Regions from separate parts of the Blastococcus sp. SYSU DS0973 genome, predicted to be linked through region 1. Evidence: predicted binding sites of a transcription regulator. Region 1 holds the regulator's gene; each other region holds the start of a gene.
The links. Region 1 encodes LexA, which represses DNA repair genes until DNA is damaged. Its sites were predicted from a motif close to TCGAACANNTGTTCGA; they were not measured.

Region 1 (7,507 bases):
CGTCCGCTTCTTCGGCAGCCGCTTGCGCACCGGGTGCGACAGCGCGCTGGGGGCCGCCGCCTCGACCTCGGCCCTGGTGCCGTCGTTCTTGCCCTTGCCCCCGGACAGCGGCTGGCCGACCTTGCAGTTGTCGCGGTAGATGGCCAGCGCCTTGAGACCCATCTTCCAGCCCTGGAAGTAGATCGTCTCGACGTCCTCGACGGTCGCCGTCTCCGGCATGTTGACCGTCTTGCTGATGGCGCCGGAGATGAACGGCTGGACGGCGGCCATCATGCGGACGTGGCCCATCGGGGAGATGGCCCGCTCGCCCATGGCGCAGTCGAACACCTCGTAGTGCTCCGGGCGCAGGCTCGGGGCGTCGACGACGTGGCCGTGCTCGGCGATGTACTCGACGATCGCCTCGATCTGCTCCTCCTGGTAGCCCAGGCTGCGCAGCGCCCGCGGCACCGTCTGGTTCACGATCTGCATGGAGCCGCCGCCGACCAGCTTCTTGAACTTGACCAGCGAGAAGTCCGGCTCGATGCCGGTCGTGTCGCAGTCCATCATGAAGCCGATGGTGCCGGTGGGGGCCAGCACCGAGGCCTGCGCGTTGCGCCAACCGTTGTCGGCGCCGATCTCCAGGCACTCCTGCCACTGCTGGGTGGCGACCTTGAGCACGTCGGCGTCGTCGGCACCGACCGGGCGGATGGCGTCGTTGGCCGCGGCGTGCTTCCGCATGACCCGGGCATGGGCGTCCGCGTTGCGCGTGAAGCCCTCGTAGGCACCCACGATGCCGGCGAGCTCGGCCGAGCGCCGGTAGGCGGTGCCGGTCATCAGCGAGGTGATCGCCGCTGCCAGCGTCTGGCCACCGCGCGAGTCGTAGGCGTGGCCGGTTGCCATGAGCAGGGCGCCCAGGTTGGCGTAGCCGATGCCCAGCTGGCGGTAGGCGCGGGTCGTCTCGCCGATCGGCTCGGTCGGGAAGTCCGCGAAGCAGATCGAGATGTCCATCGCGGTGATGACCAGCTCGACGGCCTTCACGAAGTTCTTGGCGTCGAACGTGCCGTCGTCCTTGAGGAACTTCATGAGGTTCAGCGACGCCAGGTTGCACGAGCTGTTGTCCAGGCTCATGTACTCCGAGCAGGGGTTGGACGCGTTGATGCGGCCGGTCTCGGGGTTGGTGTGCCAGTCGTTGATCGTGTCGTCGTACTGGATGCCCGGGTCGGCACACTCCCAGGCGGCCTGGGTGACCTTGCGGAACAGCGACTTGGCGTCGACGGTCTCGATCACCGATCCATCCAGGCGGGCGCGCAGCCCGAACTCGTCGCCCTCCTCCACCGCGCGCATGAACTCGTCGGAGACGCGGACGGAGTTGTTGGCGTTCTGGTACTGGACGCTGGTGATGTCCTTGCCGCCGAGATCCATGTCGTACCCGGCGTCGCGCAGCGCGCGGATCTTGTCCTCCTCGCGCGCCTTGGTCTCGATGAACTCCTCGATGTCGGGGTGGTCGATGTCGAGGACGACCATCTTGGCCGCGCGCCGGGTGGCGCCACCGGACTTGATCGTCCCGGCCGAGGCGTCGGCACCGCGCATGAAGCTGACCGGGCCCGAGGCGGTGCCGCCGGAGGAGAGCAGCTCCTTGGAGGAGCGGATGCGGGAGAGGTTCAGGCCGGCACCGGAGCCGCCCTTGAAGATCAGGCCCTCCTCGCGGTACCAGTTCAGGATCGAGTCCATCTCGTCGTCGACGGCGAGGATGAAGCAGGCGCTGACCTGCTGCGGGGCGCTCGTGCCGACGTTGAACCAGACGGGCGAGTTGAAGCTGAAGTACTGGTGCAGCAGCATCCAGGTCAGCTCGTGCTCGAAGATCTCGGCGTCGCCCTCGGTGGCGAAGTAGCCGTGCTCGCGGCCGGCCTCGGTGTAGGTGAGCACCACGCGGTCGATCAGCTGGCGCAGGCTGACCTCCCGCTGGGAGGTGCCGACCGCGCCGCGGAAGTACTTCGTGGTGACGATGTTCGTGGCGTTGATGCTCCACTCGGCCGGGAACTCGACACCGCGCTGCTCGAAGTTGATCGAGCCGTCCCGCCAGTTGGTCATGACGACGTCGCGGCGCTCCCAGGTCACCTCGTCGTACGGGTGCACACCGGCGGTGGTGAAAACGCGCTTGATCTTGAGGCCCTTGCCCCGGCTGGGCGCCTTGGCGCCGCGGCGGGTGCGGGGACCGGCCACGCGGTCGTCGGTATCGGTCATGGTGTGGAGCTCTCCCTGGTCGTGTGTCGCGTGGTGCTTCGCGGGGCTGCGCGGTGGTGCTGCGCGGTGGCGGATCGGGGGCTGGGGAAGAGCCGCGATCGGTAACTGCTCGAACTGCTGTCTATCGGGTGGCACTGACGGGTTTCTCAGGTGCCGGCAGGGCTGCCGGAGGCGACCGGCTGCCCCCGGCCCCCACCCCGCCGGCGGACCGGCGGGTCCCCCTGCATGCCCGGCAGCGGCGGGGTACCCGCCGCCAGGTGCCGGGCACGCAGCTCGGTGATTTCCTTCTCGAAGTCCTCGAGCGAGGTGAAGGCCCGGTACACGCTGGCGAAGCGCAGGTAGGCGACCTCGTCGAGCTCGCGCAGCGGCCGCAGGATCGCCAGCCCGACCTCGTGGCTGGGCACCTCCGCCGCGCCGCTGGCGCGGATGGCGTCCTCCACCTGCTGGGCGAGCAGCTTGAGCTGGTCCTCGTCGACCGGACGGCCCTGGCAGGCCCGCCGGACGCCCGCGACCACCTTGCTGCGGTTGAAGGGCTCGCTCACGCCGTTGCGCTTGACGACGGCGAGCACCGCCTCTTCGACGGTGGTGAACCTCCGCCCGCACGCGGGGCAGGACCGGCGACGCCGGGTGGTGGCGCCCTCATCGGCCTCGCGCGAGTCGATCACCCGGCTGTCGGCGTTGTGGCAGAACGGGCATCGCACGGTGGTTCACCTCCTTCTTCCTACGCCCCCCACCGGCCGGTTGTGGACCCTCTTGGGGACATCCGGTGGATGCGCCGGGGAGAACCTGAGGACCAGCCTGTGGACGGGCTTACAGCCCTGTAACTACTAGATGTAGGGGAACCCTAGGGCGGGCCTCACAAGATGTGCAAGTGATCGTTTCCTCGGCGTGTTCCGCCCCGGCACTGCCGTGCGCACGCGGAACACCGGACCCCAGCAGTCACAGGACATGCCCGGCGTCTCGGACCAGCGGAAGGCTCGCGGTGGCGTCGGCACCGGCGGAGCGCCCGCCGCGAACTGCAGACCCCGCCCGCGCCACGGCCACGCGCTGCGTCGCGCGAGATGCCGCGACGACGGCCGCAGCGGGTGCGGCGACAGGCGGCTCGGGCAGCCGCACGGTCGACAGCTCGCTCCACGCCGTCGCCTCGGCGCCACCCACGACGACCCGCACGCACACCTGGCAGGTGCCCGAATCGACAGCCCGACAGCCCGACAGCCCGGCAGCCCCTGCACACCAGGCACCGACCTGGTGGACCTCGACGGCCTGGGGTCGGCGGGGCGGACACCGCGGCGCGGTTCTCCATGACGCTGGACTGCGACAGGCGGCGAGGGTGATGGCCAACACAGACGGCCGACGCTTCAACACGCACGGTCGACGAGCTCGTCGGGCCGGGCTGGGCACCTCTTGCCGCGGCCGGCGGAGTCCACCGGGCCCGGGGGAGCTGACTCAGGGCAGCCGCAGGACCTGCCCCGGCAGGATCGCCGAGCCGTCGAGGCCGTTCAACAGCTGGATGCCGTCGACGACCTCCCGCACGTCCCGCCCACCCGCCGCTGCGCTCGCGATCGACCACAGCGTGTCCCCCGGCTCGACGATGACCCTCGTCGTCCCCATCAGCTCCAGGCCGGCACCGTCCCCACCGAGCACCGCGGTCCCGAGCGCGACCACACAGAGGACCAGCAGCAGCGCGAGGGCGGCCACGAGCCGGCGACCGCGAGCGGTCAACCGGAGAGGTGGCAGCGCCGGTTTCCCCGGCCGCCCTGCGGCATGCCCCAGGGCTACGGCGGGACGGGCGCCGCGCGCCGACCGGCCCGCGGCCCCACCTCCGGCCGCCGGTGCGACCGCGTAGGCGCGCGGGACCGGCGGCAGCACGCGCAGGTGCCGCTCCGGCCGCCGCTCGAACCGCTCCCGCACCGCGCCGGGCGTCTCTCCGCGCACCGTCGCTGCCGCACTGCCGGCCATGGCTTCCCGCCCCTCACCTGGCCGGATCCCCCCGGCCCGAACGTGTGTTCGATTCGAACGCCTGTCCGATGTCTACCGCATCGGTCCGACAGAAGCGACGCGACACGGGCAACTTTCGAACACGTGTTTGAACTGACCGGCGATCGGCGCTACGGTCGCTACGACGACCAGGCTGATCAGCTGCGCGGGCAGCCGGCGAGGAGGACACGTGACGAACTCGAGCGGGACGTCCGGCGGCCGACGCGGGAGCCGGAGCGCCGCCCCGGAGACGGCCGACGCCTCGGCGTCGGTGCGCACCTTTCCGGACCGGACGGCCGACGGTGACGGACTCACCCAGCGGCAGCGCCGGGTGCTGGAGGTCATCCGCGACTCGATCGACCGTCGCGGCTATCCGCCCTCGGTGCGCGAGATCGGCGAGGCGGTCGGGCTGTCGTCGGCCTCCTCGGTCGCGCACCAGCTGTCGGTCCTCCAGAAGAAGGGCTGGCTGCGCCGCGACCCCAACCGGCCGCGCGCCCTCGACGTCCGGCTGCCCGGCGACGCAGGCCGCACCGCCGCCGTCGAGCCGCCCGTGGTCGGCGACGGCGAGCAGGCCTCGGCCCCGACGTACGTACCCCTGGTCGGGCGGATCGCCGCCGGTGGTCCCGTGCTCGCCGAGCAGGCGGTGGAGGACGTCTTCCCGCTCCCCCGCGAACTCGTCGGCGAGGGAACGGTGTTCATGCTCAAGGTGGCCGGTGACTCGATGGTCGAGGCGGCCATCTGCGACGGCGACTGGGTCGTCGTCCGCCAGCAGCCGACGGCCGAGAACGGGGAGATCGTGGCCGCCATGATCGACGGCGAAGCAACGGTCAAGACGTACAAGCGCCGCGACGGTCACGTGTGGCTGCTGCCGCACAACCCCGCCTACGAGCCCATCCCTGGCGACGAGGCCACCATCCTCGGCCGGGTCGTGTCGGTCCTGCGCAGGGTCTGACCGTCAGGGACGACGACGCAGGCGGCTGCCCAGCCAGACCACGAGGGTGGCGACGGCGGCAGCGATCAACGCGGCCGCGATCGGTGAGCGGTCCGAGCGCACCAGCTCCTCGAAGCCCGGCAGCGGGTCCGCGACCGGTGCCGCCGTCGCCGCGGGCGGTGCGCCGGCCGGGAGGGGTACCACGGTGACCGCGCTGGGCAGCCCCTCGCTGGCGACCACCAGCGCGCGCGAGTCGGCGGTGAAGCTGACCGCCTCGCCCTGCGGTGACTCCGGCAGGGCCACCCGCACCGGCTCGCCGGCCAGCGCGCCCGGGACGTCGGAGGCGGTCAGCGGCCACACGTAGGCGTCGGTGTAGGTGCGCAGCGCGACGGCGCTGCCGTCCGACGCGACCGCCCCACCGGTGATCATCAGCTGGCCGGCCCGGCCGACCGGCCCGCCGGGGGTGCCGGTCAGCGTCACGTTCACGGTGGCGACCCGTTCCATGGGCGCCGTTCCGCCGTCGGCGAGGTCACCGGCCGGCCGGTACACACCGCTGGAGCCCAGGACCTCCTTGGTCACCACGTACGGGGTTCCGTCCGGGGCCACCAGCAGCGCTTCGGCGTCGTGCGCGCCGTCGGGATAGGTCAGCCGGTGCAGCACGGTGCTGCCGTCGGGGCGGAGGACGTGCAGCGCGACGGTCGCGCGGTGGAGGCTGTTGTCCCCGGTGTCAGCGATCCAGACGCCGCCGTCCGGTCCGACCGCCAGATCCTCGGGGTCGTACGGGTCCACGGGGGCGGACCGGACGTCGATCACCGCGCACGCGCCGTCGAGCCCGTAGACGGCGACCTGGTCGCCGCCGTCGTTGAGCGCGAGCACCTGCTCGCCCACGGCGACGAGTCCCGAGACCTCGGCGAGGCGCGGATCGGTGATCGAGCACCGCACCGTGGGTGACGCGCCCCCGGCCTCGGCGATCCCGGGGACACCGAGCAGGACGCCGATCAGCGCGGTCGCCAGGACGAGCCGCCTGACGGCGCCGCTATCCGGTCCGGGCTGCTCGGGCACGGACGAAGCGTGACAGCACGAGCGCGTCCAGTGCATGAACCACGCCCAGCAGCACGATGCCCACAGCCGCTCCCACGACGGCGTCGGTGACCCAGTGGAAGTCCAGCGACACCATCGCCACACCGGTGGCGACCGGTCCGGCCACGCTCAGCCACCAGAACGTGCGCTGCACCGCCGGCGGCAGTCCGTACTCGACCGCCTGCCACCGGGCGACGCCCCACATGAGCACGGCGTTGGCCACGTGCCCGGAGGGGAAGGAAGCGCCGTCGGGGTGGAAGTAGTACGACCCCGGAAAGGCCGGGGCGGTACGACCGATGCCGTGCTTGATGGCGTAGACGCCGGCGGTGAGCACAGCGAGGGCGAGCGCGACCCGGGCGATCGGCAACCACGCCCGCCGCCGCCAGAAGAGGTAGCCGAGCAGACCGGCGAGCACCGCGAGGATGGTGACCCGCCCGCCGAGCTGGGTGACCAGCCAGACCACGGGGTAGCCCGCGGTGCCCCGCAGTCCCCAGTCACTGACGACCTCCGAGACCAGCAGGTCCAGCCGCTCCAGCGAGCCGTGGGTGAGCAGGTCGGCGGTCACGAGGACCGGGACGAGGACCGCTACGCCGACCAGCCACCACGGCGGCCGACCGGCCGAGACGACGGGCGCGGAACCGGGAATACCGGTCTCCCGCACCGCGCCCCTCGCCACGCCGCAACCGTACCGGGCCGTGACCGGATCGTGATCGATGCGGCCGGAGGTCAGGCGACCGGAGCCCCGAACTCCTCGAGTGCGGCCGCGAGCGCTCCGTCCACCCGGGCGGTGAGCCGGGTGCCGCCGCCCTCGTGCTGCTCGCTGAGGACCTCGCCGTCCCGGTGCACGCGGGCCACCAGGTCACCCCGCTCGTAGGGCACCAGCACGTCGACGTCGACGTCCGGGTGCGGCAGACGCTCGGCGACGAGCCGGCGCAGGGTGTCCATGCCGGCCCCGGTCCGGGCGGAGACCCAGACGGCGCCCGGCAGGGCCTGGCGGAGGGCGAGGATGTCCTCCTCGCTCATCGCGTCGACCTTGTTGACGACGATGACCTCCGGGACCGCCGACGCGTCGATCTCGTTCAACACGACGTGGACGGCGTCGATCTGGCCGAGCGGGTCGGGGTCGGAGCCGTCGACCACGTGCAGCAGCAGGTCGGCCGCGGCCACCTCCTCCAGGGTGGAGCGGAAGGCGTCCACCAGCTGGTGCGGCAGGTGGCGCACGAAACCGACGGTGTCGGTGAGCGTGTACTCCCGGCCGTCCGGCGACTGCGCACGGCGGACCGTCGGGTCCAGGGT
Region 2 (7,507 bases), on a different contig from region 1:
CTCCACCTCGGCCCGGAGGTAGGGCGGGTCGTCGCCGACGACGACGTCGAGCAACCGGAACCGCTCGCCGCCCACCGTCAGGATGCGGAAACCGCCGTCGGCCTGGGGCTGGACCCGCTGCAGCCGGGCGGTGCAGCCGATGTCGTAGAGCGCCGCGGCCGGCGCCACGTGCTCGACCTCCCAGCCCTGCCGGATCGCCACGACCCCGAAGAACCGCCGGTCCCCGTGCTCGGGCAGGTCCATCAGGTCGCGCATCAGGCGGCGGTACCGGGGCTCGAAGATCTGCAGGGGCAGCACGACACCGGGGAACAGTGGCCGTCCCAGCGGGAACAGCGGGATCAGCTCACCCATCCGGGCAAGCGTACGGCCCCCCGGCCCCCGGGCCGTCCGGGCGCCCCGGAGGTGGCGGGGGGCGCTGGCTACGCTGGAGGCCCCTGTCGCCACGCCTCGGCCGCTCCGGCGACCCGTCCGCGCCCACCATCCGGAGGCACCCGTGCTCGCCCGCATCGACCTGCGCGGATCCGCGCTGCCCGGCGTCCGCGAGCTCGCCGGCCTCCTCCCTCGGGCCGCCACCGACATCGACTCGGTGACGGCCACCGTCCGGCCGCTGTGCGAGGACGTGCGCATCCGCGGCGCCCAGGCGGTGCGGGAGATCACCGCCCGGCTCGACGGCGTGGACGCCGAGGACTTCGCCGTTCCGCAGGAGGCGCTGGACCGGGCACTGGCCGAGTGCGACCCGACGCTTCGGGAGGCCCTCGAGGAGGCGATCTCAAGGGTCCGGAAGGTGCACGCCGACCAGCGCCGCACCGACGTCACGACGCAGGTGGTGGGCGGCGGCAGCGTCACCGAGCGCTGGCTGCCGGTCCGCCGGGTGGGGCTGTACGTGCCGGGCGGGCTGGCGCCGCTGCTGTCCAGCGTGGTGATGAACGTGGTGCCGGCGCAGATCGCCGGTGTCGAGTCGATCGCCGTCGCCTCCCCACCCCAGCGGGACAACGGCGGCCTGCCCGACCCGGGCGTGCTCGCCGCTTGCGCCCTGCTGGGGGTGACCGAGGTCTACGCCGTCGGCGGCGCGCAGGCCATCGCCGTCTTCGGGTACGGCGCGGGCACCTGCGAGCCGGTGGACATGGTCACCGGCCCCGGGAACGTCTACGTGACCGCGGCGAAGCGGTTGCTGCGCGGGCTGATCGGCATCGACTCCGAGGCGGGCCCCACCGAGGTGGCGATCCTCGCCGACGACACCGCCGACCCGGCGCACGTCGCGGCCGACCTGATCAGCCAGGCCGAGCACGACCCCCTCGCCGGCGCGGTGCTCGTCACGTCGAGCGAGGAGCTGGCCGACGCCGTCCTGGCGCTGGTGCCGGCGCAGGTCGAGGTGACCAAGCACTCCGACCGGATCCGCACCGCGCTCGACGGCAGCCAGTCCGGCGTCGTGCTGGTCGACGACCTCGACGCCGGCCTGCGGGTGGTCGACGCGTACGCCGCCGAGCACCTGGAGATCCAGACGCAGCACGCCCGAGAGGTGGCGTTGCGGGTGCGCAACGCCGGCGCGATCTTCGTCGGCGCCTGGTCGCCGGTCTCGCTGGGTGACTACATCGCCGGCTCCAACCACGTGCTGCCCACCGGCGGCTGCGCCCGGCACTCCAGCGGGCTGTCCGTGCAGTCGTTCCTGCGCGGCATCCACCTGGTCGAGTACGACGAGCAGGCACTGGCCGACGTCGCCGGGCACGTCGACGCCCTGGCCGGCGCCGAGGACCTCCCCGCGCACGCCGCCGCCGTCCGCATCCGGCAGACCGCGCGGTCGAGCGGCTGATGGCCGGCCTCGACGAGCTCCCGCTGCGGCCGGAGCTGCGCGGTCGCACCCCCTACGGCGCTCCGCAGCTGCCCGCCACGCATCGGCTCAACACCAACGAGAACCCGCACCCGCTGCCCGCCGAGCTGCTCGCCGACCTCGGGGCGGCGCTCGGCTCCGCGGCACTGGAGCTCAACCGCTACCCCGACCGTGACGCCGTCGCGCTGCGGACCGATCTCGCCGCCTACCTGACACGCACCGGGGGACAGGCCGTGGCGCCGGCGCAGGTCTGGGCGGCCAACGGCTCCAACGAGGTGCTGCAGCAGATCCTGCAGGCCTTCGGGGGAGCGGGACGCACGGCGCTGGGCTTCACCCCGTCCTACTCGATGCACCCGATCATCGCGGCGGGCACTGGAACGGCCTGGGTCGACGGGCACCGGGCGGCCGACTTCACCATCGACACCGGCGCCGCCGTGGGGCAGGTGGGGGAGGTCCGGCCCGACGTCACCTTCGTCACCAGCCCGAACAACCCGACGGGCACCGCCGTCGCCCTCGACACGGTCGCCGCGCTGTACGAGGCGACCGAAGGGGTGGTCGTCGTCGACGAGGCGTACGCGGAGTTCGCCCGCACCGGCACGCCCTCGGCGCTCACCCTGCTGCCCGGCCGGCCGCGGCTGATCGTGAGCCGGACGATGAGCAAGGCCTTCGGCATGGCCGGGCTGCGGCTGGGCTACCTGGCCGCCGACGCCGCCGTCGTCGACGCCCTGCAGCTGGTGCGGCTGCCGTACCACCTGAGCTCGCTCACCCAGGCCGCCGCGCGGGCCGCGCTGGCGCACACCGACGCGCTGCTGGCGACCGTCGACGCGGTGAAGGCGCAGCGCGACCGGATCGTCGACGCGCTGCCCGGGCTCGGGCTGACCTGCGTGCCCAGCGACGCCAACTTCGTCCTGTTCGGGCACTTCGCCGACGCGCCCGCCGCGTGGCAGGCGCTGCTCGACCGGGGGGTGCTCGTGCGCGACGTCGGCCTGCCCGGCTGGCTGCGCGTCACCGCCGGTACCGCCGAGGAGACCGACGCCTTCCTCGCCGCGCTGGGTGAGGTCGCGCCGTCCCACCGCACGACTCTGGGAGACTGACGCCCATGACCCGCACCGCACGTGTCGAGCGACAGACCAACGAGACCAAGCTCGTGGTCGAGCTCGACCTCGACGGCACCGGCACCAGCTCCATCAGCACCGGCGTGGGCTTCTACGACCACATGCTGACGGCGCTGTCCAGGCACAGCGGCATCGACCTGACCGTCCGCGCCGACGGTGACCTGCACATCGACGCCCACCACACGGTGGAGGACGTCGCCATTGCCCTGGGCCAGGCGTTCGCCGAGGCGCTGGGCGACAAGAAGGGCATCACCCGCTACGGCGACGCGACCATCCCCATGGACGAGGTACTGGTGCAGGCCGCGGTCGACCTGTCGGGCCGGCCGTACTTCGTGCACGCCGAGCCCGAGAACATGACCCCGATGATCGGGCCGGACTACCCGACCAGCCTGACCAAGCACGTCCTGGAGTCCTTCGCGTTCAACGCCCGGATCAGCCTGCACGTCCGGGTGCTCTACGCCGGCCGGGATGCCCACCACATCGTCGAGGGGCAGTTCAAGGCCCTGGCGCGAGCGCTGCGGACCGCGGTGGCGCTGGACCCGCGGGTCACCGACGTGCCCTCCACGAAGGGCGCCCTGTAGCCGGTGGACTTCGGCCTGGTCCTCGTCGTGCTCGGTGGGTTTCTGCTGGGCGGCGCCTGGAGCATCTGGCGGGCCGACTCGGAGACCGCCGGGCGCACCGGGCCGCAGGTCGTCTTCGCCGTCATCCTGCTGCTGGCCGCGCTGCTGGCGACCGCGTCGGGCATCCTCCGGCTGGTGTGAGCGGCGGGGACGAGGAGCGCTTCCTCGAGCTGGTCATCGTCGACCCCACGCTGCGGGCGGTGCTCGATCGCGTGCTCGCCCTGGGCATGGCCGACCGGTGGCTGGAGAAGGCCCCCGCCCCCACCGGTCGCAAGCTCCCGGCGGGCCGGGCCCCGCGCAGGTCCCCGCGCGGGGTCGTCGTTCGTGTCGGTGCCTCAGCCGGTGCGTGAGCGTGCGGGTTCTCCGGTGAGGGGGAAGACGAGGATCTCGGTGCCGTCGGGCCGGTAGGTGTGCCATCGGCCCCGCGCATCTCGAACGACGGCGAACCCGTGGTGCACTTTCGTGTGGTGCCGTTCGCACAGCAACGCTGCGTTCTCCAGCGAGGTGGGGCCGTCGTCGATCCAGTGGATCAGGTGGTGGACGTCGCACCAGGAGGCCGGGGCGTCACAGCCGGTGAACACGCATCCGCGGTCGCGGTACTCCACGGCCCGGCGCAGCGCCGGCGGGGCGACCCGCTTCCCCCTGCCGTAGTCGAGGATCTCCCCGTCCGGGCCGATGACGATCCGGGAGACGTTGCCGTCGCAGGCCAGCCAGCGGGCCCGGGCGGCGGAGATCATCGCCCCGAACCCGGTCTGCGCCGCACCCGGGCCGGTGGTGGGGTCGACGAGGTCGGCGAGGTCGACTCGGACGACGACGTGCGGCTTCACCGTGCGCAGGGTCGGCAGGGACCCGGAGGCGAGGGCGTTGTCGGCGAGCTGGACCAGGGCGTCGGCGGACTGCTGGGCGCGGGTGCGGGTGTCCCCGGCCGGGCGGGACGCCTGCATGATGGATTCGACCGCGGTGAGCACCTTCTCCCCGCCCACGGCGTCCAGGTCGAACCGGCCGGTGACGCTGCCGTCGGCGTGCCGGACCACCACCAGCGACCGGTCTTCGGTCGGATCGGGCTCCGGGCCGTCGGGATCGAGCCGGGCCAGGTAGTGCTCCACCACCTGGCGCAGCTGCACGAAAGCGGAGCCGGCGGCGACCTCGGCCAGCGCCGCATCCACCCCGGCCAGTTCGACCTGCTGGGCGTCGGCGGCCGCCACGTTCCCGGGGTCGACGACGGGAGTGATGACCGCAACCTGCTCGGCGGTCACCTCGCCCCGGCGGAAGGCCTCCGTGACCGCCGGCAGCTCGGCCAGCGCCCGGCCGCTGCGCACCACCTTCGACGCCGCCGCCGGGGACAGCTTGGCGTGCCCGCGCAGCCAGGACGTCATCGTCTTCAATCCGTCCCGCTCCGGGGCCTGGGAGACCTCGCACTCCCGCACCGTGCGGGCGACCTGCGCCGCGAGCCGGTTCTGCGCGGTCAGCAGACCGGTGAGCCGGTCCAACAGCTGCGGGCCGAACCAGCCGGAGAGGTCCTCGGCCGCCAGGTCGTCCAGCGCAGCCTCGAGGCGACTACGCACATCGGACCCACCTGTCGAACGCATGTACGGATGATATCGCCGGCCAGTGACCGACGCAGGGCGAACCCGCAGGTCACAAGCTCGTCCACAGACCGCCGGACGTCCTTGACGGGACCCGCTTCCGGTGTCCGGCGGCCCTCGGGGCGGCCGGCTCCGGGCCTCGGTCGGCCGGAGTGACGGCCGGCGCCGAGAGCCTGCCGTGAACGGGCCCCGCAGGCGGTCGACGGGAACACTTCCGGCCGCTCCTGTGCTGGTCGGTAGCGTGGCAGGCGTGAAGAAGGTGGCGGTCCTCGACTACGGCTCGGGCAACCTGCGGTCGGCCGAGCGCGCGCTCCAACGGGTCGGGGCCGACGTGACGGTGACCGCCGACCTCCGGACCGCGCTGGACGCCGACGGGCTCGTCGTTCCCGGCGTGGGTGCGTTCGCCGCGTGCATGACCGGGCTGGACGCCGTCCAGGGCCGCCGGATCATCGGCCGCCGCCTGGCCGGGAGCCGCCCGGTGCTCGGCATCTGCGTGGGCATGCAGATCCTCTTCGAGCGCGGCGTCGAGCACGGCGTGGACGCCGAGGGCTGCGGCGAGTGGCCGGGGGTCGTCGAGCCGCTGGAGGCGCCCGTGCTCCCGCACATGGGCTGGAACACCGTGCAGGCGCCCCGGGAGAGCGTCCTGTTCGACGGCCTCGAGGACGAGCGCTTCTACTTCGTGCATTCCTACGGGGTCCGGAACTTCCCGCTCGGCCAGGACGGCGGGCCCTCGCGGCTCACGCCCCCGAAGGTCACCTGGGCCGAGCACGGCGACCGGTTCGTCGCCGGTGTGGAGAACGGCCCGCTGTCGGCGACGCAGTTCCACCCGGAGAAGAGCGGCGATGCCGGGGCACAGCTGTTGACCAACTGGCTCGGCACGCTCGACTGAGCGGCCCGCTCAGCTGCGCAGGTAGCTGGCCCCGTTGACGTCGATGATCGTGCCGGTCGAGAAGCGCGCGTCCGGCGACGCCAGCCACAGCACCGCCGAGGCCACTTCCTCGGGGCGGGCGACCCGGCCGTAGGGCGACTGCGCCCGGACGGCATCCCCGCTCGGGCCGTCGAGGATCTCCCGCGCCATCTCCGTCTGCACGAAGCCCGGTGCGACGCTGCCCACCGTGATCCCGTGCGGCGCCAGCGCCTGGGCCATCGACTGCCCGAAGGCGTTGAGCCCGGCTTTCGCGGCGCCGTAGGCGGGGGTGTTCGGCTCGCCGCGGAAGGCGCCGCGGCTGGTCACGTTGACCACCGCGCCGCCGCCGGCCGCGACCAGGTGCGGCACGGCCCGGAAGGTGGCGTGCATGGCGCCGACCAGGTTCACCTGCAGGGTGCGCGACACGACCGCCTGCCAGTCGGCCCAGGACGTCTCCAGCGGCGGGTGCGCCGTGTAGACCCCGGCGTTGTTCACCAGCACCTGCAGCCCACCGAGTGCGGCCGCTGCCTCGTCGACCACCGCCCCGACGGCCTCGGCGTCGGCGACGTCGGCCCGCACCACCACGTGGCCTTGACCGGGCAGCTCCGCGGCAACCCGCTCGGCCGCCTCCCGGGAGCTGCCGTAGTGCACCGCCACCCGGTCGCCGCGCTCGGCGAAGGCGTGGGCGATCGCCCGTCCGATGCCCCGCGAGGCACCGGTGACGAGAACGGCGCGGGAGTCGCTGGAGTCGGCCACGCGGGCAGTCAACCAGCCGGTGTGCACCGGCGCCCGCCGCTCCCGGGTCGCGCCTGCCTGACCGGGCCGCACGAGCCGCCTAGGGTTCCGGCGTCCCGTCCCGGTGCTGCTCAGGAGGCCGGCGTGCCCGCGAGACCGACGTCCCGCCCCGCCCGGCGACCCGGCCGGCTCGCCGGCCTCGCCGTCCTCGCGCTGCTGCTGGCCCTCGCCGCCTGGTCGGTCACCGGGCTGCGGCCGCCGGAGCCGCAGCCGGCCGACGCTCCCGCGACGGAGTTCAGCGCCGCCCGCGCCTTCGCCCACGTGGCGGAGATCGCCGCCGGCGTCCACGTCGCCGGCAGCGCGGAGAACGACCGGGTCGTCGACCGCCTGGTGACCACGTTGACCGGGCTCGGCCTCGACACCCGGGTGCAGAACGCCGTCGGGGCGCGCAGCGGCGGTGTGGGCGAGGCACGCATGGCCCGCGTGCGCAACGTCGTCGCGGTACTGCCCGGCACCGATTCCACCGGCCGGCTCCACCTGGTGGCCCACCACGACTCGGTGGCGGCCGGTCCCGGTGCCGCGGACGACGCGGCCGGGGTCGCGGCGGTGCTGGAGTCGGTGCGGGCGCTCACGGAGGGGCCGGCGCTGCGGAACGACGTCGTCGTCGTGCTCACCGACGCCGAGGAGGCCTGCCTGTGCGGCGCCGAGGCGTTCAC
Region 3 (7,507 bases), on a different contig from region 1:
CCGCACCTGCGCCCACGTGCGGGCCCGGAGGCGGTCGGCCACCTCGGCCGGCTCGACCCGGCCCAGCCACGCACGCAGACCCTCGACGACGGTCGCGACGTCGTCGGTGAGGACGTCGGGGTCGGAGAGGTCGATGCCCAGGGGCAGTGATCCCCGCAGCGTGCGGTCCTCGGCCGCCAGCGTGCGCACCAGGTCCAGCACCTGCTCCGCGGCGGCCCAGCGGGTCACCGAGTGGATGCCGACGGTCAGGTGCGCGCTGATCTCGCCGAGCGCCTTCGCCGAGTGCAGGTAGCCGCGGGGCAGGTAGAGGGCGTCACCGGGGCGCAGCACCGCGTCGATGACCGGCTCGCGCCCGGCCGCCGCGGCGACCTGGTCGGCGCGGTCGGTCCAGACCTGGGTGCGCAGCGGGTCGGGGAGCACCGGCTCGTGGATGGTCCAGTGCTTCTCACCGGCGACCTGCAGCACGAACACGTCGTGGACGTCGTAGTGCGGGCTGAAGCCCTGCGAGGAGGGCGGGGTCACGTAGGCGTTCACCTGCGTGGGGTGGCCGAGGTCGGCGGCCAGCTGGTCGGCGAACTCGATCAGCGGCGGCCACAACCGGTGCAGGCCCTGCAGGACGACGGTGCTCCCGTCGGCGAACAGCCGCAGCACCGCGTCGGAGGAGACCTGGTCGGCGATCTCCGCGCCCGCCCCTCCGGAGGTGGTGAACCGCTTCGTGTCGACGACGGCGCCGTCCTTGGCGATCCGCAGGAACGGCGTGCGCAGGCCGCGCCGGGAGAGCAGCTCGTCGACGGCGGGGAGGTCGAGCAGGTCGGTGAAGGAGTTCCCGGTGTCCTCGGCCCGCGTGAGCAGCGGGCGCCGCGCCCAGTACTGCTCGGCGAAGAGCTCGGGCGCCATGTCCGTGCACCGCCGCAGGGCCGGGCGGAGCTGCTCCGTCCGGCCCCGCGGGGTCGAGTTCTCGGTCAGGCCGAACCGTCCGCGCCACCGTCCGCGCCACCGTCGGCACCGCCGTCCGCGCCACCGTCGGCACCGCCGTCGGCACCGCCGTCCGCGCCACCGTCGGCACCGCCGTCGGCACCGCCGTCCGCGCCGCCGTCGGCACCGCCGTTCGCGCCGCCGTCGGCACCGCTGTCGGCACCGCCGTCGGCGCCACCGTCGTGCGTACCCGGGGTGCCGGATGCACCGCCGTCGGCCGGGCCCTCCGTGCTGGTCATGTCCTCGTCGTCGAGCGCCACTGGCTCCTCCGATCCCATCGACCGGGCCACCGGACGGCGACCCTGCGGAGGCTGCTGTACCTCGTGTGCTCGTGCTCCACACATGCGCCGTGACCTCGGTGTTCGTGCCGGAGGGGCGCGGCGGGACCGCCGTCGGGACGATCGGCGCACATCTCGATCGCGTTACGGCTCGCCGCCCCGGGTGGTCGGCCCGGCAGCCCGGGCATCCCTGTCCTGAACGACAGCCACGACGAACGAGAAGGAGAGGGTCATGACCGAAGGTCGTGCACGAATCGATTCCGGCACCGGGGCGGACGTCCGCCGCGGGGAGGCCACGACGCCCGTGGGGACGACGGAGGGCGCCACGCGGGTCGCGGCGGCCCCACAGGTCGACCACGACGACGAGCACCTCGGGCGGCCCACGCAGATCTCCCTGGCGCCGCCGCGGCGGGACCGCGTCCGGTGGGGCCCGGTGTGGGCCGGGTTGATCGTCGCGGTGCCCACCTTCCTGCTCCTGCAGCTGGCCACGCTGGCCCTGGGCTGGTGGGACGTCGGCTCGGGGGCCGGGAACGACGCCGACCTGATCAGCGGGATCAACGGGTTGATCGCGCTGTTCCTCGGTGGTCTCACCGCCGGGGCGAGCGCGCTGTGGCGCGGGTTCAGCGAGGGGCTCCTGCACGGCATCCTCGTGTGGGCGCTGGCCGTCGTGACGATCGTGCTGCTCACCCTGTTCGGCGGTGGCGCGCTCCTCGGCTCGCTCGCCGGCGTGGTCACCGACGTGGCCGGCATCCAGCAGGCCGACATCCCTGACATCCAGGCGGGCCAGGCCGCCGATGCAGCTCGCTCCGCCGCCAGCTGGGCGGTGCTCGGACTGGGGCTGTCGATCGCCGCGGCGGCGCTCGGTGGCGTGCTCGGCGCCAAGATGTGGCCCGGCAAGCACGACCGCGAGGACGAGCGGGTCGCCGCCCGCTGATCGCAGCGCTCCGGGGCGGGCCGCTCGGCCGGCCCCGCCCCGGGCCGCTAGCATCCCCGTGGATCGAACGTCTGTTCGATCCACGGGGGTCGGTGCGGGAGGTGGGCGTGGGGAAGAGCGTGCGTGCAGCCGGCTGCACCGTGCTGCACGTCGACATGGACGCGTTCTTCGCCAGCGTCGAGGTGCGCCGGCACCCGGAGCTGGCCGGCACGCCGGTCATCGTCGGCGGGGCCGGCAACCGGGGCGTGGTCACCTCGGCCACCTACGAGGCCCGGCGCTACGGCGTGCACGCGGCCATGCCCACCGCACGGGCGCTGCGGCTGTGCCCGACGGCGACGGTCCTGCCGGGGGACATGGCGCTGTACTCCGAGGTGTCCCGGGCGGTCATGGCACTGTTCCGGTCGATCACCCCGCTGGTCGAGCCGCTGAGCCTGGACGAGGCCTTCCTCGACGTCGCAGGCGCCGGCCGCCGGCTGGGCGACGCCGCGGAGATCGGCGAGTACATCCGCGCCCGCGTCGTCGACGAGCAGGGCATCACCTGCTCGGTCGGCGTCGCCGGCACCAAGTTCGTGGCGAAGCTGGCCTCCACCCGGGCCAAGCCCGACGGGATGCTGGTCGTCCGCCCCCCGGAGGTCATGGGTTTCCTGCACCCGCTGCCGGTGAGCGCGCTCTGGGGCGTGGGGCCGAAGACGGAGGAGACGCTCCTGCGGCTGGGGCTGCGCACGGTCGGTGACCTGGCGCACGTCCCGGCGAAAACCCTGCAGCGAGCCCTCGGCGCGGCGGCGGGCACCCACCTGCACGAGCTGGCCTGGGGGCGCGACCCCCGGCGGGTCGTGCCCGACGAGCCCGAGCGCTCCACCGGCGCGGAGGAGACCTTCGCCACCGACGTGGACGACCCCGTGGTCGTCCACCGGGAACTCCTGCGCCTGGCGGAGCGGACGGCGGGGCGGCTGCGCTCGACCGGCAGCCTGGCCCGCACGGTGAGCATCAAGGTGCGCTTCGCCGATTTCGCGACGATCACCCGCAGCCGCACCCTCGGGGCGCCCACCGACGTGGGGCAGGAGCTCTACGACACCGCCCGTGCTCTCTACGACGCCCTGGGGCTGGATCGGGCCCGGATCCGGCTCGTCGGTGTGCGGGCCGAACGGCTCGTCGAGGCCGGGTCGGCGCCCCGTCAGCTGGAGCTCGGGGCACGCGAGCACGGCCGGCGGGAGGCCGAGCTGGCCGCCGACCGCGCCGCCCGCCGCTTCGGTGCCGGTGCGGTCCGCCCGGCGACGCTGCTGCGCCGTGCCGGCTCCCCCGGATCGGCCGGGCGCTGACCAGGCGGTTCGCGCCGGAGCGGCCACCCGGAGGAGTGATCGGCCGACCCGCCCGGCGGGTCGCGGTGGCGTCGCCTTTCGCGCCTTGCAATCGGCTCGTATCCTCGGAGACACCGTCGGCGGGAGCCTCCGACGGAACTGGCTCCGCCCATTTGGAGGTCGACGTGCCGCTCTCCGAGCACGAGCAGCGTCTGCTGGAGCAGATCGAGCGCGCCCTCGTCGATGACGATCCCAAGTTCGCTTCCTCGGTCCGCACCGGCGATCGCCGTCTGAAGGCCCGCCGCAAGCTGCAGCTCGGCGCACTGCTGGTCCTGGTCGGCCTCGCCGTCCTGGTCGGCGGAGCGGTCGCCGAGTCCGTGCCGCTCGGCGTGCTGGGATTCCTGGTGGCCTTCGGGGGTGCCGCCCTCGGCGTGCTGCACTACCGCGCGGCCACCGGCGCCGTCGAGGTCACCGACGCCCCCGCCGGACCGCGCGGCTCGACGGCCGCCGGCCGTGGCGGTGGCCGCACCCGCCGGCAGCCGATGAAGAGCCGCCTGGAGGAGCGCTTCCGCCGCCGCTACGACCAGTAGCCCCTCACACCGCCCGCCCGGCCGTCGTCCTCCCCGGACGACGGCCGGTGGCGTTCCGCCACCGCTGCGGGAGTGCGGCCCGGACGTCGTCCACCAGCGAGGCCGGCCACAGCAGCGCCCGCAGCCGCACCGGCAGGGGCCGGGCGCCGGCCAGCCCCCGGCGGGCCGTCCGCAGCGCCGCCCGCAGCTCGGGGCCGGGCCGCCCGTTCCCCGGCCGCCCGTAGGTGGCCGCCTCCTCCGCCCGGGCCAGCTCGTGCACCGCGGCCACGGACGCGGCCACCGACGGCCCACCCGGCCCGCGGGTCACGGCAGTCGCCAGCGCGTCGGCCACCCGGCGCGGGGTCCAGGACGGGTGGAGGTGCACGCCCAGGTCCACGGCGCCGGCGGTCAGCTCGTCCCAGAGGCCGTCGGCTCCCTCCCCGGCCAGCCGGCGCCGGCGCTGCAGGGCGCGCACCCCGGCCGGCGTCGCCAGCAGCAGCGCGCCGACGGCCACCAGCCCGGCGGTGAGCAGCAGCGGCTGCAGCGACGTCCCGGCCTGCTGCCGGGCGCCGGCCTGCGGAAGTCCCTCGGGAACGCGGTCCGCGCGGGGCGCCACCGGCGCCGGGGCCGGTGGCGCCGCAGGCGCGGCCGGGGCCGCGTCCTCCCGCTCCTCCTCCGAGGCGCGCGGCGCCCACGGAAGGGCCACCTGCCGGGCGGCTCCCAGCGGGGTCGGGTCGAACGGCACCCAGCCGTAGCCCTGGAAGAAGACCTCCACCCAGGCGTGCGCGTCGTCGCTGGTGATCAGCCGGGTGCCGCCCCGCTGGGCGTCGCCGGGGGTGTAGCCCAGCGCCACCCGCGCGGGCATCCCCGCCTGGCGGACCAGCACGGCCATGGCACCGGCGTACTGCTCGCAGTAGCCGCGCTTGAGGCGGAGGAAGTCCACCAGGTCGTCGCCGCTGGTCCCGGGGGCCGTGGAGAGGCTGTAGGTGAACCCGTTGGACCGGTCGCTCAGGTAGGCCTGGATGCGCCGCACCCGCTCGTAGCCCGTGGTCGCGCCGTCGGTCAGCAGGGTGGTCAGCTCCCCGATGGCGGGGTCGAGCTCGGGGAGCGCGGTGAAGCGCTCCTGCAGCACCGCTCCCGGGGGCAGCGGCTCGGCGCCCGACAGCATCTCCGCCGTCGGCCGGGGCTCGGTGGCGCTCACCCGGTAGGAGAGCCCCGCGCTGGTCGCGTCGCGGCCGAACACCGTTCCGGTCGATGCGTCGAACCGCCACGCCTCGGCGTCGTCGTCCACGCGCACCGCCTGCGGCACGGAGGGGACGGGCAGGAACCGGTCGTCGTGCTCCAGCACCTCGACCGAGGCGGTCACCGGCCGGACCGGCTGCCGGTCCGGCAGAGGAGCGAGCTCCTGGTCGTCGGCCACGGAGATCTCGCCGTCGAGGTTGCTCAGCGACCAACCGCCGGCCGGGTCGTACTCGTCGAGGGCCACGGCCCGCAGATAGCCCGGGTCCTCGACGGAGGCCTCCACGCGGAGCAGATCGATCGGCTCGGGCAGGGTCAGCTGACCCCGGAGCTCCGCCGCCGGGTCGAGCGAGGTCCCGGTGGCCGAGCCGGTGCCGCCGCCGAGCCCGGTGGCGAACGAGCCCTCCGGGAGGGTGGGCACCACGGTGCCGAGGCCGACGCCCGCCGCCACGGCGACCACGCCGATGCGCACGGCGGTGCCGGTGCCGCCGGTGACGGGCTCACCGGCGGAACCGTCCAGCTCGCGGCGCTGGTCGGCCCAGAGCAGGAGGGCGAAGCCGGCGGCGGGTCCGGCCAGCGCCACCAGGCCGACCCCGCCGGTCACCGTGCCCACCGGCACGCAGAAGAGGACCAGCAGCCCCACCCCGGCCAGGGTCGCCTGCCGCCCGGCGGTCGCGACCAGGTCGACGAGGACGGCGACCAGCCCGACGAACAGGGTGGTGAGCGCGAGCAGGCCGGTGAGCGGCAGGGCGGGCGTCGCCTGCTCGCGGATCTCGGCCGCTCCGTTCCCGAAGACCTCCGCGAGCCGGCCGAGGCTGGTCGGGGTGGGCACCACACCGGCCACCGCGCCTTCGGAGGCGAAGACGGCGGTGAGCAGGCAGGCGACCAGCGCCAGCTGCCCGGCCGGCACGACGACGCTGCCCAGCGACTCCAGCGGCCCGGGGTCGGCGGCCCGGGTGGCCAGCCGGGCCGAGGCGGCCCGCAGCAGCAGCCCGCCGGCGAGCACGGCGGCGATCACCAGGAACACCGGCGGGACCCAGGCCCGGCTGGTGAAGACGGGGGTGAGGGCGAGCGCCCCCAGCAGGGTGGCGACCGCGGCGGCCACGGAGGAGCGGGCGTCGGCCGGTCTCATGCCCGCGCTCCCGCGGGAACGGCGCCCAGGGCGGCCCACACCTCGGCGACGTCCTGACCGGCCGTCGCGGTGATCACTCGCCAGCCGGCGCCGGCCAGCACCGCCGCGGCCTCCTCCCGCTGGGCAGCCAGCGCGTCGGGGGCGGCGCCCGCGATCCCGCGCCGGCGGCTCGGCACCGGATCGCCCCACCCGGTGATGTCCACGAGCACCGCCAGGCCGGCGGCCGGGCCGGGGCGCAGCCGCACGAGGTCGGCGACGTCGTCGGGCCCCACGGCGCCCAGCAGGCAGATCAGGGGGCCGTCGCCGGCCGCCCGGCACGCCGCCGACACGGCGGCCGACAGGTCGGTCCCCCGCGAGGGCCCGACGACGGCCAGCCGGTCCAGGAGCTCCTCGGCCCCGAGACCGCCGCGGCCGGGGGCCGACGAGAGCTCACCGGTCGCGGTGACCACCCGCAGCTCCGCGCCCCGCTGCACCAGGGCCATGCCGATGCTGGCCGCGGCCTCGACGAGCCACTCGAGGCTGTCCGCGGGCGGGCAGTCGTCGCCGGGCGGTCGGGGGACGTCGCGGGCGGTGCGCCCCGCCGGGGCGACCAGGTGGGCCCGGGCCCGCGTGTCCAGCAGCAGCGTGCCCTGCGTGCGCCAGGGCCGTTCCTCCAGCCGGACCATCAACTCGCCGGTGCGCGCGGTGGCCCGCCAGTGCACCTTGCGCATGTCGTCGCCTCGCCGGTACTCCCGCACGCTGACGTCGTCGTCGCCGTGGACGGCCAGCGCGCGGGGGACCCCGTCGCCTCCGCTGCCGTGCTCCCCACCCGGCCCTCCGCGACCGAGGGGGCGCACCCGGGGCACCACCGTCAGCGGCGCGGTGCCGGTGCCGGTGCCGGTCCGCTCCACCAGGCCGAAGGGGTCGACGATCCGCAGCTGCAGGGGCCCCAGCTGGTAGCGGCCCCGGTGCCGCCCGAGCACCCGGTACCGGACGGTGGTGGCGGCGCCGGCGGCCAGACCGGCCACCGAGAACCGGTGCGGGAGGCCCAACGCGGGGGGCACGTGCTCGGTGAGCAGCCACAGCCCGCCGCGGCGGGTGCC

Region 2: ACI791_RS12840 (DUF222 domain-containing protein) is a predicted target of LexA. The motif match lies at 5,143-5,158, and genes of this name have one in related genera.
Region 3: dinB (DNA polymerase IV) is a predicted target of LexA. The motif match lies at 2,251-2,266, and genes of this name have one in related genera.

What each region holds. Positions count from the first base shown of each region.
Region 1 covers NZ_JBJHAN010000005.1:231,113-238,619, forward strand. Annotated here, with positions in the region: gene ACI791_RS11265 (vitamin B12-dependent ribonucleotide reductase) at 1-2,223, opposite strand, end outside; gene nrdR (transcriptional regulator NrdR) at 2,370-2,924, opposite strand; gene ACI791_RS11275 (LysM peptidoglycan-binding domain-containing protein) at 3,670-3,945, opposite strand; gene lexA (transcriptional repressor LexA) at 4,391-5,152, shown strand; gene ACI791_RS11285 (hypothetical protein) at 5,156-6,193, opposite strand; gene ACI791_RS11290 (phosphatase PAP2 family protein) at 6,168-6,887, opposite strand; gene hflX (GTPase HflX) at 6,938-7,507, opposite strand, start outside.
Region 2 covers NZ_JBJHAN010000007.1:27,667-35,173, forward strand. Annotated here, with positions in the region: gene ACI791_RS12810 (LON peptidase substrate-binding domain-containing protein) at 1-351, opposite strand, end outside; gene hisD (histidinol dehydrogenase) at 494-1,810, shown strand; gene ACI791_RS12820 (histidinol-phosphate transaminase) at 1,810-2,922, shown strand; gene hisB (imidazoleglycerol-phosphate dehydratase HisB) at 2,928-3,524, shown strand; gene ACI791_RS12830 (hypothetical protein) at 3,528-3,704, shown strand; gene ACI791_RS12835 (hypothetical protein) at 3,701-3,913, shown strand; gene ACI791_RS12840 (DUF222 domain-containing protein) at 3,899-5,128, opposite strand; gene hisH (imidazole glycerol phosphate synthase subunit HisH) at 5,400-6,038, shown strand; gene ACI791_RS12850 (SDR family NAD(P)-dependent oxidoreductase) at 6,048-6,812, opposite strand; gene ACI791_RS12855 (M20/M25/M40 family metallo-hydrolase) at 6,936-7,507, shown strand, end outside.
Region 3 covers NZ_JBJHAN010000001.1:20,107-27,613, reverse strand. Annotated here, with positions in the region: gene ACI791_RS00115 (cupin domain-containing protein) at 1-897, opposite strand, end outside; gene ACI791_RS00110 (BatC protein) at 963-1,235, opposite strand; gene ACI791_RS00105 (permease) at 1,486-2,187, shown strand; gene dinB (DNA polymerase IV) at 2,295-3,506, shown strand; gene ACI791_RS00095 (DUF3040 domain-containing protein) at 3,671-4,075, shown strand; gene ACI791_RS00090 (transglutaminase family protein) at 4,080-6,425, opposite strand; gene ACI791_RS00085 (DUF58 domain-containing protein) at 6,422-7,507, opposite strand, start outside.